Regions from separate parts of the Paenarthrobacter sp. CCNWLY172 genome, predicted to be linked through region 2. Evidence: riboswitches for the same ligand, from Rfam matches in the RefSeq annotation. Region 2 holds a riboswitch; the other holds the start of a gene.
What was found. A riboswitch is a leader RNA that binds a small molecule or an ion and turns the genes downstream of it on or off. The one in region 2 is predicted to bind cyclic di-AMP.

Region 1: it holds a riboswitch for cyclic di-AMP, as region 2 does, so the genes downstream of both, WBN73_RS12635 (hypothetical protein) here and WBN73_RS17210 (C40 family peptidase) in region 2, are expected to answer to the same signal.

The regions. Positions count from the first base shown of each region.
Region 1 is NZ_JBBEGB010000007.1:98,344-105,682, forward strand. Features, by position in the region: gene WBN73_RS12615 (SixA phosphatase family protein) at 1-473, opposite strand, end outside; gene WBN73_RS12620 (winged helix-turn-helix domain-containing protein) at 702-1,568, opposite strand; gene WBN73_RS12625 (response regulator transcription factor) at 2,335-3,075, shown strand; gene WBN73_RS12630 (sensor histidine kinase) at 3,079-4,608, shown strand; cyclic di-AMP (ydaO/yuaA leader) riboswitch at 4,708-4,869, shown strand; gene WBN73_RS12635 (hypothetical protein) at 4,875-5,717, shown strand; gene WBN73_RS12640 (pyridoxal phosphate-dependent decarboxylase family protein) at 5,805-7,199, opposite strand; gene WBN73_RS12645 (HAD-IA family hydrolase) at 7,252-7,339, opposite strand, start outside.
Region 2 is NZ_JBBEGB010000011.1:119,303-126,641, reverse strand. Features, by position in the region: gene WBN73_RS17235 (DUF3027 domain-containing protein) at 1-433, shown strand, start outside; gene WBN73_RS17230 (MFS transporter) at 477-1,790, shown strand; gene serC (phosphoserine transaminase) at 1,874-3,004, opposite strand; gene WBN73_RS17220 (metal-dependent transcriptional regulator) at 3,297-3,992, shown strand; cyclic di-AMP (ydaO/yuaA leader) riboswitch at 4,204-4,417, shown strand; gene WBN73_RS17215 (M23 family metallopeptidase) at 4,422-5,252, shown strand; cyclic di-AMP (ydaO/yuaA leader) riboswitch at 5,399-5,559, shown strand; gene WBN73_RS17210 (C40 family peptidase) at 5,564-6,310, shown strand; gene WBN73_RS17205 (NlpC/P60 family protein) at 6,410-7,183, shown strand.

The DNA.
Region 1 (7,339 bases), on a different contig from region 2:
TCAGCCCAGGACTTCTCCGTCTCCAGTACCGTCAACGCACTCGTTGGGTATCGGGTAGCGGCATCCATGTACGCGTCGTGGTCCGAATCACGCGAAGCCAAGTGCATGGCCAGATCCTGGACGCCGGGCATGTGTGAGATGACCATCAGCGTGGTCACCGTGTCAGGAACATGATTGATGACCGTCAACATGCGGTTCGCGGAGGCGGCGTACAGGCCGTCCTCGAGTTTAGGGGTCGGCGCTTTGTCACCCAGCTCATCGCAGACCCAGGTGCAGGTCTGGCGGGTCCTCAGCGCGGACGAGCACAGGATGAAATCCGGCACCACGCCCTGCTTGAGCAACCATTTGCCCGCGAGCGGCGCTTCCCGATGCCCACGCTCTTCGAGGGGACGCTCATGATCAGGCACACCCATGGGCCAATCAGCCTTGGCATGCCGCATGATCACGAGGCGCTTGATGTGGTGGTCGCTCATGAACCAACCCTATCCGCTGCAGACTCCCTCCCCCGGGCCTTCCTGACCTTCTTTGGGAGATCAACAGCCCGTGGTCAACCTGGTGCGGTTGCTCAAGGGCTGTTGGCAGATCAAAGTGGGTCAGGACCCCACGCACGCCGGTCCGTGGGCTTGCGAGGTGAGGGCGGCCGTGGGGAGGAACGAGCGCCGGCGCAGAGGGATGTTGCCGCCTTTCGGCTGCGGTGCTACTTAGATCGAGTATTCCGGAGCGGCCCAGACAATAACTTCGGGGTGCTCGTAGAAGCGGTAGCCCTGGCCGCGGACCGTGCGGACGGTGTTGGCGAGGCGGCCAAGCTTGGAGCGGAGGCGGCGGATGTGGACGTCGATGGTGCGCTCGTTGGGCACCTCTTCGGCGTTGCGCCACAGACCCTCAAGGAGTTCGTCGCGACCCACGGTGCGAGTGCCGTTCTCGACGAGGTAGTTGAGGAGCTCGAATTCCTTGAATGTCAGGTTCAGTGACTCGCCGTCGAGGTGCACTTCGCGGCGGGCGAGGTCGATCAGCACGCCGGAGGGGCGCGATTCCTGCTGGGGCGTCGGACGGGCAGCTTCGGTGCGCTGGCGTGCGGCGACGGTGGGGTCCCCGAACGTGGAACGCACGACGTCGAGTGCGGACCCGGGTGCCCCGGCTGGGGCGACTGCGACGGCAGCGTAGCTCTCAGCGCCGGTCACGAGGGACTGCGCATAGGCCCGGATTTCCTGGGCCAGCTTGGCAATGGAGGTGCCGGCTGCCGCTGCTGTTTCCTCGTCAATGCCCATGTAGAGCACAAAGCCGCGGGCCACATTGTCGTTGGCAACGGGGCGGAGCCTGTCGGACTGGGCAATCACCGGAGTGGGCGCAGTCATGGGTGCCGGCTCGGCGGTAGGTACGGCGCGCAACTGGCCATAGGAGTTGGGGTTGTAACCCTGCGGAACGTAACCGGGAGCCTGCTGGCCTGCGCCCTGCTGGGCGGGGGCGTAGCCGGGGCGGTTGCCAAAGCCGGGGCGGAGCCCCGCGTTCGACGCGGCCTTGTTGGCGTTACGGACGGAGATGTGGACGTATCCAGATGCAACTGACATGGAGTGCTTACCTCAAAAGTGAATAGCCGTCATCGCGGCTTCGAATGCTGGTTGTCCCCGCAATGAGTTTGGGGAGGGGCGCCCAACGCTGGGCTAGGGGGCGAATGCCTGAAACTTCTTGGGGTGGAAAGTTAGGCTTGCATTCGACAACAGCGGTCATCATGGCCAGCGGGTGTGCTGGACCAGGTTGCTGCGGCTGCAGGTGCTGTTGAGTTCTTGTTCACATTGGAAGTGTGCAACGTAACAATGGCAACACGCAAGTAACAAAGCGCCGAACCGTCCACATTTTGAGACGCAGAGGTCTATTGTGTCGCAAATCACAATTCAGTTCTGGCCTAAAATGAACGTCTCTCAATTCTGCCGCGACTGCCTTTTTTGGTGCCCTGCCGAATTTCCTTCGCTTCAGGGGGCATTTGGCGCATCTGCCTCCACGCGAACCCTGCCTCCGCGGAATCTCACGATCTGAAACAACTGTTGTCCAATCGCGGAAACGAAAATCCCCGCATTTTCGACCCCGTGTCCCCGCAAAACGCCTCACTCTCGGACGTGAGAGAGCGTCGGCCGGAAACAAACGGGACGTGAGAGAGCGTCGGCCGGAAACAAACGGGACGTGAGAGAGCGTCGGCCGGAAACCAACGGGACGTGAGAGAGCGTCGGCCGGGGCCGGACACGTGTCACCGCACTTCCACGTCGCTAGTGTTGACTTCACAGCGTTCTCACAGGACCGGCAAAGCGCGGGCTAACCAGCAGATCGGAGAGTTGTCCCATGGCCTCCTCGCACTCCATGACCAACAACCTTCCCCAACTCTCCCACCCGGACGGCTCCCCTATCCGTGCCCTGGTGGTGGATGACGAGCCCAGCCTCGCTGAGCTCATGAGCATGGGGCTTCGAATGGCCGGGTGGTCAGTTGCTGTTGCCGGCGACGGCCCTGGGGCCGTGAAGCTTTCCAAAGAATTCCGGCCCGATGTCCTCGTACTGGACGTCATGCTTCCCGGATTCGACGGTGTGGAAGTCCTCAACCGCATCCGTGCGTTTGCCCCGGAAGTTCCCGCGCTTTTCCTCACAGCCAAGGACGCCGTGCAGGACCGCATCGTCGGGCTGGCTGCCGGCGGCGACGACTATGTCACCAAACCCTTCAGCATGGAGGAAGTCCTCCTGCGACTGCACCGCCTGGTCCAGCGTTCCGGCGTGGCCGCCATGGACACTGCCGAACTGGTGGTGGGTGACCTTACCCTGAACGTGGACACCCGTGAAGTCACCCGGGCCGGCGAGGACATTCCGCTTACCGCCACCCAGTTTGAGCTTTTGCGCTACCTCATGGAGAACCCTAAACGAGTGGTCAGCAAAGCACAGATCCTGGACCGTGTGTGGGACTACGACTTCGGTGGACAAGCCAACATCGTGGAGCTCTACATTTCCTACCTGCGCAAGAAGATCGAAGCAAACCACCCTCCGATGATCCACACCATCCGCGGCGCCGGCTATGTCATCAAGCCTGCGGACTAGGCGTTGAGCACCCTTTCAGGAGTGGCCAAAAAGTCACACCGCAGTTGGCTCAGCCCCTCCGCGTGGCACCTGCGTACCCGACTGGTCCTGGTCGCCATGGCCTTGCTGGTCGCCATTTGCGCTGCCGTGGGAGTGGTCAGCTACGCCTCCATGGACATGGTGTTCAACAAGCAGCTCGACCGGCAGTTGGAGCAGGCGTCAAGCCGCGCGACCAGCTTCGGCAGGCCGCCGTCGAACTTTCCGTCCTCCCCCTCCGGAAGGCCGGACCCGCTGGAAGCGCGCGGCCAGGCCGCTGGAACGCTGAACGCACGGATCGATGGAACAACCGTGATCAATCCAGGCGTTATTGAGGCCTCCGGCAAGCGGGCCGAACTCACGGCGGACGACAAACAGATTCTGCTGTCGTTGCCCCGGGACAACCGGCCTGTGGACCGATCGCTCTCCTATGGGGATTACCGGCTCGTGGCCGTCGAAACTGCCGGCGACGTGATCGTGACGGGACTGCCTCTCGCGGACAAGCAAAGCGCCGAGGCCTCGCTGGTGTGGACCATGGTTCTGGTGTCGCTCGGCGGACTGGCTGTGATCGGCCTCGCGGGAACGGTAATCATCCGGCGGACCATGCGTCCATTGGAGCAGCTCTCCGAGGTAGCCACCAAAGTTTCCCGCCTCCCTCTCGACGCCGGTGAGGTGGCACTTGCGGTGCGGGTCCCGCCGTCGGCCGCCCATCCCGGAACCGAAGTCGGCAGCGTTGGCCATGCCCTCAACCAGATGCTGAACAACGTCTCCAGTGCTTTGGAAGCCCGCCAGGAAAGCGAAACCAAGGTGCGCCAGTTCGTCGCGGACGCGTCGCACGAACTTCGAACGCCGCTTACGGCCATCCGCGGTTACACCGAACTGTTGAGCATGACCGAGAACTTCACCGATGACGGCCGAAAGTCGCTGGCACGCGTCCGGAGCCAGTCCGAACGGATGACCACCCTGGTGGAGGATCTGCTGCTGCTTGCCAGGCTGGACGAAGGCCAGGCGCTTAAGATCACGGACGTGGACCTCACCCAGTTGGTGATTGAAACTGTCAGCGACGAGAAAATCATGGCACCGGACCAGATTTGGCAACTCCAACTCCCGGATGAACCCGTCACGGTCCGCGGCGACGTTACGCAACTGCACCAGGTCCTGGCCAATCTTCTCTCCAACGCCCGTAAACACACCGATGCCGGCACCACGGTGGTCACGAGCGTGATGCTCTCCGCCGACGGCAGCCCAGTGGTGACCGTAACGGACAACGGGCCCGGCATTCCAGAGGATTTCCAGGGCCGGATCTTCTCCCGTTTTGCCCGCGCCGACGCTGCGAGATCGGGGTCCGAGGGCACGTCGGGGCTGGGTCTGTCGATCGTTGAATCCATCGTGGAAGCTCACGGCGGCAGCGTGCACGTGGCGTCCCGTCCAGGGCGCACGGAATTCACCCTTCGATTCCCTGCCGTCGCCACCGAACAGAAGTTACGAACCCAGCAAGGCGACTCACCGTCGTCGTGATCTCTGTTACCTAAATGTGACTTCTACGAATTCCTCCTGTACCGTCGAAAGGGTGGGTCGCCCCAACTGGCCCACATCCGGGATGCGCCGAGCTCTGCCACTTCCCGGAGTCCGTACTTACTCCGAGGCAGAGACGGGGGACCCAGAGTCTCCGGGACCAGGCATTTATGCCGGACCCTTGGGGTGAAGCCGCAGCGTGATGCGCGGCCGGATGACCTCATCCGAACCCGACAGCTAACTCCGCAGGCGCTGAGAGGTAATCACACATGTCTGAATTTAATGATCAGACGCGCCCTTCCGCGCGTCACCGCGATGAGCACAACGCACCGTTGACCAAGTCGCAGGCTGTCCTCAAGAACGCTGCCCGCCAGGGCAAGTCCGGCCACCGCATGTCGGTTGTTGCCGGTGTTGTAGCTGCTGCGCTGGGCGTTGCATCGCTCGGTACTGCTGCCAACGCCGCCCTGACCCTTCCCGAGGTAAGCCGCGTTGCAGAGACCCAGGCGAATGCCCAGGTCAGCAACAACAAGACAGCTGAAATCTCCGCTTCCTTGGATGCAGCCGCTGCAAAGGGCGCCGCTGACAGGGCAGCCGTGGACAAAGCCGCAGCCGAAAAGGCCGCAGCCGAGAAGGCCGCGGCGGACCAGGCCGCCGCTGAAAAGGCCGCCGCCGAGAAGGCCGCTGCCGACCAGGCCGCCGCTGAAAAGGCCGCCGCTGATGCTGCAGCCAAGCAGGCCGCCGACGCCGCTGCTGCCGCCGCCGCTGCCGAAGCTGCAGCTGCTGCTGCCGCCCCCAAGGCCGTGGACGATCCCGCCGCTGCCAAAGCCTACGCTGCCAGCATCCTTGGCAACTACGGCTGGAGCGCCAGCGAAATGACTGCCCTGAACACCCTGTGGGAGAAGGAATCCAACTGGAGGACGACCGCCACCAACGCTTCCAGCGGTGCTTACGGCATTGTCCAGTCGCTGCCGGCTAGCAAGATGGCAACCGCGGGCGCTGATTGGCAGACCAACTACCAGACCCAAATCAAGTGGGGCTTGAACTACATCAAGGAACGCTACGGATCCCCGTCGGCCGCCCTGGGCTTCCACTTGGCCAACAACTGGTACTAAGCCAGACTGCTTGATTACCGCGCCGGTTGCCGCCGCCCGCACCAGTACAGACTGGAGCGGATGGCGGGAACCGGCGCGGTTTTCGCGTTACACAGACTCCGGTTCGGCTTCCAACGCGCTGCGCACCGCCGCGATGGACGCAGCAACATCCCCTGCATCCGTGGTCCAGTTACTCACCGAAATCCTGAGGATTTCACGGCCACGCCAGGAGGACCCGGACATCCACACCGCGCCCTCGGCCATCAGCCGTTGCGTGACACGGTGTGTGCGGTCATCACTGCCGAAGCTCACCGATACCTGCGTGAACACGACGTCGTTGAGCACCTCGACGCCCGGGATCGCGGCGAGCCCCTCGGCCAACGCGCGGGCGTTTGCAGCGAGCCGCTCCACCATGGAGATCACCCCGTTACGGCCCAGTTGCCTCAGCGCCGCCCACACAGGGATGCCCCGGGCACGGCGGGACATCTCAGGCACTTTCTCGAAAGGATCTCCCGGGCCGGCATCCGTAGCAATGAGGTAACTTGTGTGAACACTGAAAGCACGCCTCAAGGCTTCCGGCCTCGCAACGATGGCCAAGCCGCAGTCGTAAGGAACATTCAGCGTCTTGTGGGCATCCGTGGCCCAGGAATCTGCTTCCTCTACTCCCGCCAGCCGGGCCCGCAGCGTCGGGCTAACGGCGGCCCATAAACCAAAAGCACCATCCACGTGCACCCATGCGCCGCGATCGTGGGCCACCGCAATGGCTTCCTCCATGGGATCAAAGGCGCCGGAATGCAGGTTGCCCGCTTGCAGACAGACCAGTGACAGTCCTGGTTGCTGGTCCATGGCCTCGGCAAGTGCGTCGGGGAGAATCCGTCCTTCCTCGTCGGCATCTACGGGCACGCAGGCACCCAATCCGAGATACCGCAAAGCCAGGTCCACTGCGGCGTGCCGCTCCCTGCCCGCAAAGGTGGTGATGCGTGGGGCGCCTGTCAGCCCCAGCGCCTCAAGGTCCCAACCCGCCTCGTCCATCAGATATTGGCGGCCCGCTGCCAACCCCACGAAGTTGGCGGTGGTGGCGCCGGTGGTGAATCCGACGTCGGCACTCGAAGGAAGGTGGAGAAGGTCCAGCAACCACGCGGCGGCAGATTCCTCGATGGCAGCAGCCGCCGGCGTAGCGAACCGAAGCCCCGTGTTCTGGTCCCACGCCGAAACGAGCCAATCCGCAGCCATGGCAGCGGGAAGGGTTCCGCCCATGACCCACCCAAAGAACCGTCCGGACTGGATCGCCATCAAGCCGGGCTCAGCCAGAGCGGCGAGCTCATCAACTACCTCCGCAGCATCGGTGGCCTCGTCCGGCAGCCGCGACGTCATGCTGTTGGCTACCTGATCGGCATCGGAGGACGGGCGGACAGGACGTGTTGGGACCGACGCAAGCCAGTCACCGGCATGGACCATGGCCCGCTCCAGTGCAGCACCGTACGCCTCCGGCATCGCAGACATGCCCACAGCCTACGCCCGGTTTATCGCTTGGAACAGTCCTAACCCGGCGGTACTAAAGGGTCAGCGTGAGGAGGTGCCCGCCGTCGTCGTCCTTTACCGAAATGACCGTCACGTCCGAGTAGTCCGGGATGCGCCACATG
Region 2 (7,339 bases):
CGCTGCCGCCGTCGAGGTTGCCCGTGAGGCAGTGGAGGGCATTGCCAACCCTGGCGAAGTCGGGGCACACCTCGGTGCCAAGTCGGAGGGTGACCGTGTGGTGACCCACCTGTTTGAATCCAGGCTTGCCGGTTACGGCGGGTGGCAGTGGTACGCCGTGGTGACCCGCAACTCGCGGTCCAAGATCGTCACAGTGAGCGAGCTTGGCCTGCTGCCCTCCGAGGACTCCATCCTGGCGCCCGAGTGGGTTCCGTGGGCCAAGCGTGTCCGTCCCGAGGACGAGACGCCGTTGGTGGAGGAAACCGTGGAGGACGTCACGGAAGAGTCCGTGCAGGCGGACGAAGACGAGGCGACTGAGCCCGCTGAGGATGCCGACGACGCGGACGAGTCCGACGATCCTGACGATGACCACGACGAAGCCGGGGCTGAATAAGCATTGCGGAAACCCGGGGTGACCAAAGTAGGGGCGGACGCTGATGTCCACCTTTAGGTCACTCGGAATCCTCAACTACCGCATCTGGTTTTTCGGTGCCCTGATCTCCAACATCGGCACGTGGATGCAACGTACCGCGCAGGACTGGTTGGTCTTTGACCACCTGACCGCGCACGACGCCGGAGCCATGGGTATTACCTTGGCCCTCCAACTGGGTCCGCAGCTGTTCCTTGCCCCCTGGGCCGGGCTGCTGGCCGACCGCTACAGCCGGCGGAAACTGCTCCTTATCACCTTGATAGCCATGGCGCTCCTGAGTACGGGCCTGGGCATCCTGGTGTTGTTGGGGGTGGCTGAACTTTGGCACGTCTATGTCTTCGCGTTGCTGCTGGGCATCGTGACGGCCCTGGACGCTCCCGTCCGCCAGACTTTCGTCTCCGAGCTGGTTACCGACGAATACCTGCCCAACGCCGTGGCCCTCAACAGTGCCTCCTTCAATGTGGCCCGGATGATCGGGCCGGCCGTCTCCGGTGTGCTGACGGTGGTGGTGGGGCCGGGCTGGGTGTTCCTTATCAACACTGTGTCTTTTGTTGCCATGCTCTGGGCGCTGAAGCTCATTCCGGCGTCTTCGCTCCGGGTCCAGCCCCGGGCTGCGGCGGGCAAAGGGCGGATCCGCGAGGGCCTCCGCTACGTCCGCAACAGACCCGATATCCAGGTGGTCCTGGCAGCGGTCTTCATTGTGGGCACCTTTGGGCTCAACTTTCCCCTCTTCATTGCCGCGATGGTGGGCACCCAGTTCGGGATGGACGCCGGCGCTTTTGGACTGCTGAATTCGGTCATGGCCATCGGATCCGTGACGGGTGCCCTGCTGGCTGCCCGACGCGGTCGGCCCCGCCTGCGGCTGATCTTCATTGCCGCCGGGGGATTCGGCGTCGCCAGCGCGTTGGCGGCACTGGCCCCCAACGCCATGCTCTTCGGACTGGCCCTGGTTCCCTGTGGCCTGTTCGCCCTGACACTGATCACCAGCGCCAACGGCTACGTGCAGTCCACCACCGAAGCTGTCATGCGCGGGCGGGTCATGTCCTTGTACATGGCCATCTTCATGGGTGGCACTCCCATCGGGGCGCCGCTGGTGGGGTGGGTGGCCAATGTTGGCGGGCCGCGGTGGGCCGTGGGCGTTGCAGCGTTGGCCGGCGTCAGCGCCGCCGTCGTGGGCTTGGCCTGGATCATCCGGGCAAAGCAGCTGCGGCTGCGTTTCGACCGCCGTGCCCGTGGCCTGCGCCATTTCCGGGTGGAGTCGTTGCTGGCCCGCCCGGTCACCGACGAGGACGACGACGGCGGCACGGGGCAGGTTCGTTAGTCAGGCCCTCAAGGGCCGTGGTGTTAAACTGCAGCGGCGCCGTCCGGAACATTCCGAACGACGCCGGCTGACAGCCTGTGGTGCTACTTCTTCAGTTCGCCAACCACGTAGTCGATGCTGGCAAGCAGGGCGGAAACGTCGTCCGGTTCAATGGCGACAAACGTCGCGATGCGCAGCTGGTTGCGGCCAAGCTTGCGGTACGGCTCGGTGTCCACCACACCGTTGGCGCGCAGGACCTTGGCGATGGCTGCGGCATCAATGGAGTCGTCGAAGTCGATGGTAGCGATGACGTTGGAGCGGTCTTCGGCGTTGGTGACGAACGGCGTCGCGTACTCCGAGGCCTCGGCCCAGGAGTAGATGCGGTTGGCGGAGTCTGCCGTGCGCTTGCTGGCGAAGTCCAGGCCACCGTTGCTGTTGAGCCACTGCACTTGGGCGTCCAGGGTGACCAACGTGGACAGGGAAGGCGTGTTGTACGTCTGGTTCAGCTTGGAGTTGTCGATAGCCGTCTGCAGGTCCAGGAAGTCCGGGATCCAGCGGTCGCTCGCCTTGATCCGTGCCGCACGCTCCAGTGCGGCGGGGGAGAAGAGGCCCAGCCAGAGACCACCATCGGAGGCGAAGTTCTTCTGCGGGGCGAAGTAGTAGACGTCAGACTCTGCGACGTCGACATCCAGCCCGCCGGCAGCAGACGTGGCGTCCACCAGGACGAGGGCGCCTTCGTCAGCCCCCTCGACGCGCTTGACGGGGGCGGCCACGCCGGTTGACGTTTCATTCTGGGGCCAGGCGTAGACGTCAACGCCGGCTTCGGCCTGTGCCACCGGGCGGGTGCCGGGTTCGGACTTGATGATGGAGGAAGCATCAAGGAACGGTGCCTTGTTGGTGGCGGCGGCGAACTTTGAGCCGAACTCGCCGAAGGAGAGGTGCTGTGCTTTCTTCTCTACCAGGCCGAAGGCGGCGACATCCCAGAATGCGGTGGAACCGCCGACGCCGAGGACAACTTCGTATCCTTCGGGTGCACGGAAGAACTGGCTGAGGCCCTCCCGGACCGAACCCACAAGGTTTTTGACCGGAGCTTGGCGGTGGGACGTGCCAAGGATGGTGGACGACGCGGCAGACAGGGCCTCGATCTGTTCCGGACGGACCTTGGACGGTCCTGCGCCGAAGCGACCGTCCTTGGGCAGCAGATCGGTGGGAATGGTGATGCTGTTGTCGCTCACGTGTGGCTCCAATGGGTATCGGCTAGAGATGGGTCGTGGCAGGTGGCATCAGGTGCCCCTTCGACACCCCAATTCTGCCTGACCCGGCGCGGAGGCGGGAACCTGTGGCCGTCATAGTCCGCCACGTGGAACGCAGGCCCACCATATGCGACCGGAATTATCCAGAGTAATTCCAAATAAGCTAGGCTGGTGGTTGGCGTTCATGGGGCGGCGGTGTACACCGCCCACCCGGCAAGGGACGCGGTACGGTGGAGATTACGCAAGGAACTGCGTTCGAGGAGAGCTGAGCTGGATGACGGATCTGATCGATACCACTGAGATGTATCTTCGGACCATTTTGGAGCTTGAAGAAGAGAACATTGTGGCTCTCAGGGCCCGCATCGCCGAGCGGCTGCGGCACTCCGGACCCACTGTTTCCCAGACCATCGGACGCATGGAGCGCGATGGCTTGGTGATTGTTTCCAATGACCGTCACCTGGAACTGACCGAAGCGGGGCGGAAACGCGCCACCGAGGTGATGCGAAAGCACCGCCTCGCCGAGCGTCTCCTGGCTGATGTCATTGGCTTGGACTGGGCCTATGTCCATGACGAAGCCTGCCGCTGGGAACACGTGATGAGCGAGCGCGTGGAGCGCCGGCTGTACGAACTCCTGGAGCACCCCACCGAATCCCCATATGGCAACCCCATCCCGGGCCTTGAAGCCCTCGGTGGCCTTGCCAGCCAGCCGTTCCCCCGCCTCGACGTCAACCTCCTGCAGGCCATGGACGGCTATGCACCGGATTCCCGGGTGGCAGTTACCCGCCTTGCGGAGCCCATCCAGGTTGAGCCTGAACTCCTTACCCAGCTGGATGAGGGTGGTATCCGCCCCGGCGCGGCCGTCTCGCTGGAGCGCGTAGGCGAGTACATTTCAGTCCGGGTCCCCGGCATTGAGGGTGCACTGGAACTTCCGCCCGAGGTGGCGGCGCACGTCTTCGTCTCCGTCGGCTGAGGCACCCTTCCCTTCACCCGGTGTCATATCTCACTTTTGAGCTCCAAGCGCGCGTGTGACCTGCAGTTTTTCAGGATTAGTGATAAGGGGCAGCCGCGCCACGCCTGTTCCTGTTGATAACGAATTTATTACTGCGAGCCTTAATCGCCTATAGTTATCTACTAGCGCTGATACCAAAGCGTTACCTGTTCCGGAGCCGAGCTCTGCCAGCGGAACAGGTGTGCCATCCACCACTGGCAGAGGCGGGGGAACCACAAGCGGCTGTCTAAAGAAGCAGCCTTGGGGTGAAGTCCGCAGCAGAAGTGCCCATTACGCAAGTCCCTCTTGGGATACCTGTGTGCCGTGAGCGCTTCGTGCGGACCGGGTCTTTGAACTCTCTGACCCGAATCCGACAGCTAACTTCGCAGGCTTTTTAGAGAGGAATAGAGTTTGACAACGCAGAACGTCAGGGGCCGCCGCCGCGCGTCCGGCCCCGCTGCTGAGCTGCGGCCAGCCCGCGTCGTATCGGAGATCCGGCCACGCGACACCGAACGCCAGGTGCGTCGCCGTAAGAGCCCGTTGCGCCAGGTTGCCGATTTCGCCGCAGCCAGTGGTGTAGGGCAAAAGGCCGGAGTTGCGCTTGCCGCCACCGGACTTGCCCTGACTGTCGGTCTGCCGGCCACCAGCCCGGTAATGGCAACCTCGGAATCCGGTCAGACCGAGTCGGCCCTGGCCGTCACCGGGGGCAGCCAGCCCGAGGTTTCCGCCGCTGCATCAGCCAAGATCGACTTCAGCCGTGCTGCGGTAGCTACCGCCGCCGACCCCGACGGCAAGCTGAAGCAGCTGCTCAGTGCGCAGTCCGCCGACAGCATCCAGCGTGCCTCGTCCACGGGCACCATGGCCAGCCCCCTGGACACCCTGACCACGGCTTCCCCGTTCGGCTACCGCATCAGCCCCCTCACAGGTGGTGCCGGTGACTTCCACCGCGGCCAGGACTTCGTGGCCCAGTGCGGCACGGCCGTCCATGCTGCGGCCAGTGGCAAGGTCACCTTTGCCGGATGGCACGAGTACGGCGGAGGCAACCGCGTGGTGGTAGACCACGGCAACGGCCTTGAGACCACGTACAACCACTTGTCGTCCTTCACCGTCAAAGTAGGCCAGACGGTCAGCCGCGGCGACACTGTAGCGCTGAGCGGCACCACGGGCGCCTCCACCGGCTGCCACCTCCACTTCGAAGTACAGGTCAACGGTGAAGTTGTTGACCCCATGGGCTGGCTCTAAGTCCAGTTGATGGTTGTCTCTCGCATTCGTGACACACCCCGTGACCTGAATGTGACATTCGCGTTCAACTGTTGTACCGTACAAAGCGCATCGGCTTTTTAGGGGGCCGGTGCACTTGAGTGGATTGCCTAGCTCTGCCACCACTCGAGGTCCGTTCGCATAAATCGTCTGGCAGGGGCGGGGGAACCACTTCTGGTCTTCGCAAGAAGGCCTTGGGGTTAAGTCGCAAAGCTTCCTTGAAGCAGCGTGGCCGGATGACTCCCATCCGAATCCGACAGCTCACCTCGCAGGCATTGGGAGAGGCTACCTTCGTGTCATCACGCACTACCCCTGCGCGCCACCGCGCCGAATCGGTTCGTACGAACCCCTTGAACACGCTTTCCAAGGCTGTTTCATCCAACGCCGGTACCGTTGGCCGCCAGGCCGTCGTCCTGGCAGCAGCCTCAGGCCTCGTCCTCAGTGTCGGTCTGCCGGCCCAGGCAGCGGACACCGACGTTTCCAAGTCGGAAGCCTCCAGCACCCAGCAGATGGTCACCACTGCGGTAGTCACCGCAGAGCCCACCGCCACCGTTTCCTTCGAGAGCCCCGTAGTGGCCACCAAGGAAGCTCCCAAGGTTGTGCAGCGCGCTTCGCAGACCACCCAGCGCACCGCGGCCAACGGCAACCAGGCCACCGCAGGCGCCGTGACTGCGAAGTCGTCCGAAGCCAAGGATGCTGCTTCCAGCGCCGCCGCTTCCGGCCTCGCCGCGATCGCCTACACCGGAATCGGCCACCCTTACGTTTGGGGCGGCACCACGCCCAACGGATGGGACTGCTCCGGCTTCACCCAGTGGGTCTACGCGCAGGCCGGCATCAGCATCCCGCGCGTCAACGCCTGGACGGCCATGAAGCCCACCAGCACTCCTGTCCCCGGTGACCTGGTCATGCAGAACGGCGGAGCACACGTAGGCATCTACGTTGGCAACGGCATGATGATCAGCGCATTGAACCCGGGACAGGGCACGCTCCTGCACTCGGCTGCCTCCACGGGCACGTCCTCCTTCTTTACCCTCCGCTAGAAACAATCCGGTTCGGGGTTCGCCAGCATGCCCCCAAGTGCTGGCGCGCCAATGAGCCGCGTGTACCCCAACTGCACGCGGATACGAAAAGAGAAAACCATGACCAGTGCATCCAAGGTTGCACGGCATCGCGCTGAGGCCCCCAAGACCAGCTCGCTTGCCGTGATCGCCAAGGCCGTCAGTGAAAACGCCGGCGGCGTCGGCCGCCAGGCGGCTGTTATTGCCGCAGCTTCAGGCCTGGTCCTGACCGGCAGTGTTGCTGCCAACGCGGCCGACACCACCGTGGACCGTGAGTCCACCGCGACGTCCACCCTTGACGTCCAGTCGGTAGTCCAGGCCACCATCGCTGCGGACTCCACCGTTGCCATCTCCTACGAGCGCCCCGTGGTCACCACGGTGCAGGCTCCGGCCCCCGTAGAGAAGAAGGCTCCTGCGAAGGCAGAAACCAAGAAGGCAGCAGAAAGCACGGCAACTGCCGGCAACGCCACGTTGGCCGTCAACACCGCGGCTCCTGAGGCAAAGGCTCCGGCCGCTGCAAGTGGCCTGGGTGCTGCAATTGCCGCTGCCGCCTATGCGCAGCTCGGCGTCACCCAGGACTGCACCATGCTGGTAACCAACTCCCTGGCAGCTGTTGGCATCAACTTCCACGACTGGCCGGCCGGCTACCTCTCCCTCGGCCGCACGGTCAGCGCAGCGGAAGCGAAGCCGGGCGACCTCGCCTACTACGCCAACGGCGGTCTGGCCGGACAGGCCCACATCGCTGTATACGTCGGCAACGGCCAGGCAGTCCACGGTGGATGGAACGGATCCACCACGGCACTGTTCAGCGTCAACGTAGGCTCCGGCCCGGTTTTCATCCGCGTGAACGGCTGATCCAGCCTTTGGTTTTGACAGCAACACCCCGCAGGCTCAGGCCGGCGGGGTGTTCTGCTTTTAAGGGACGGATTCGGCTCCACGCCTCTTAACCTCGCATGAACTCTTGGCGACACTGCACGGGAAACGACGGAAAAATTCGTTGATACGGCATAT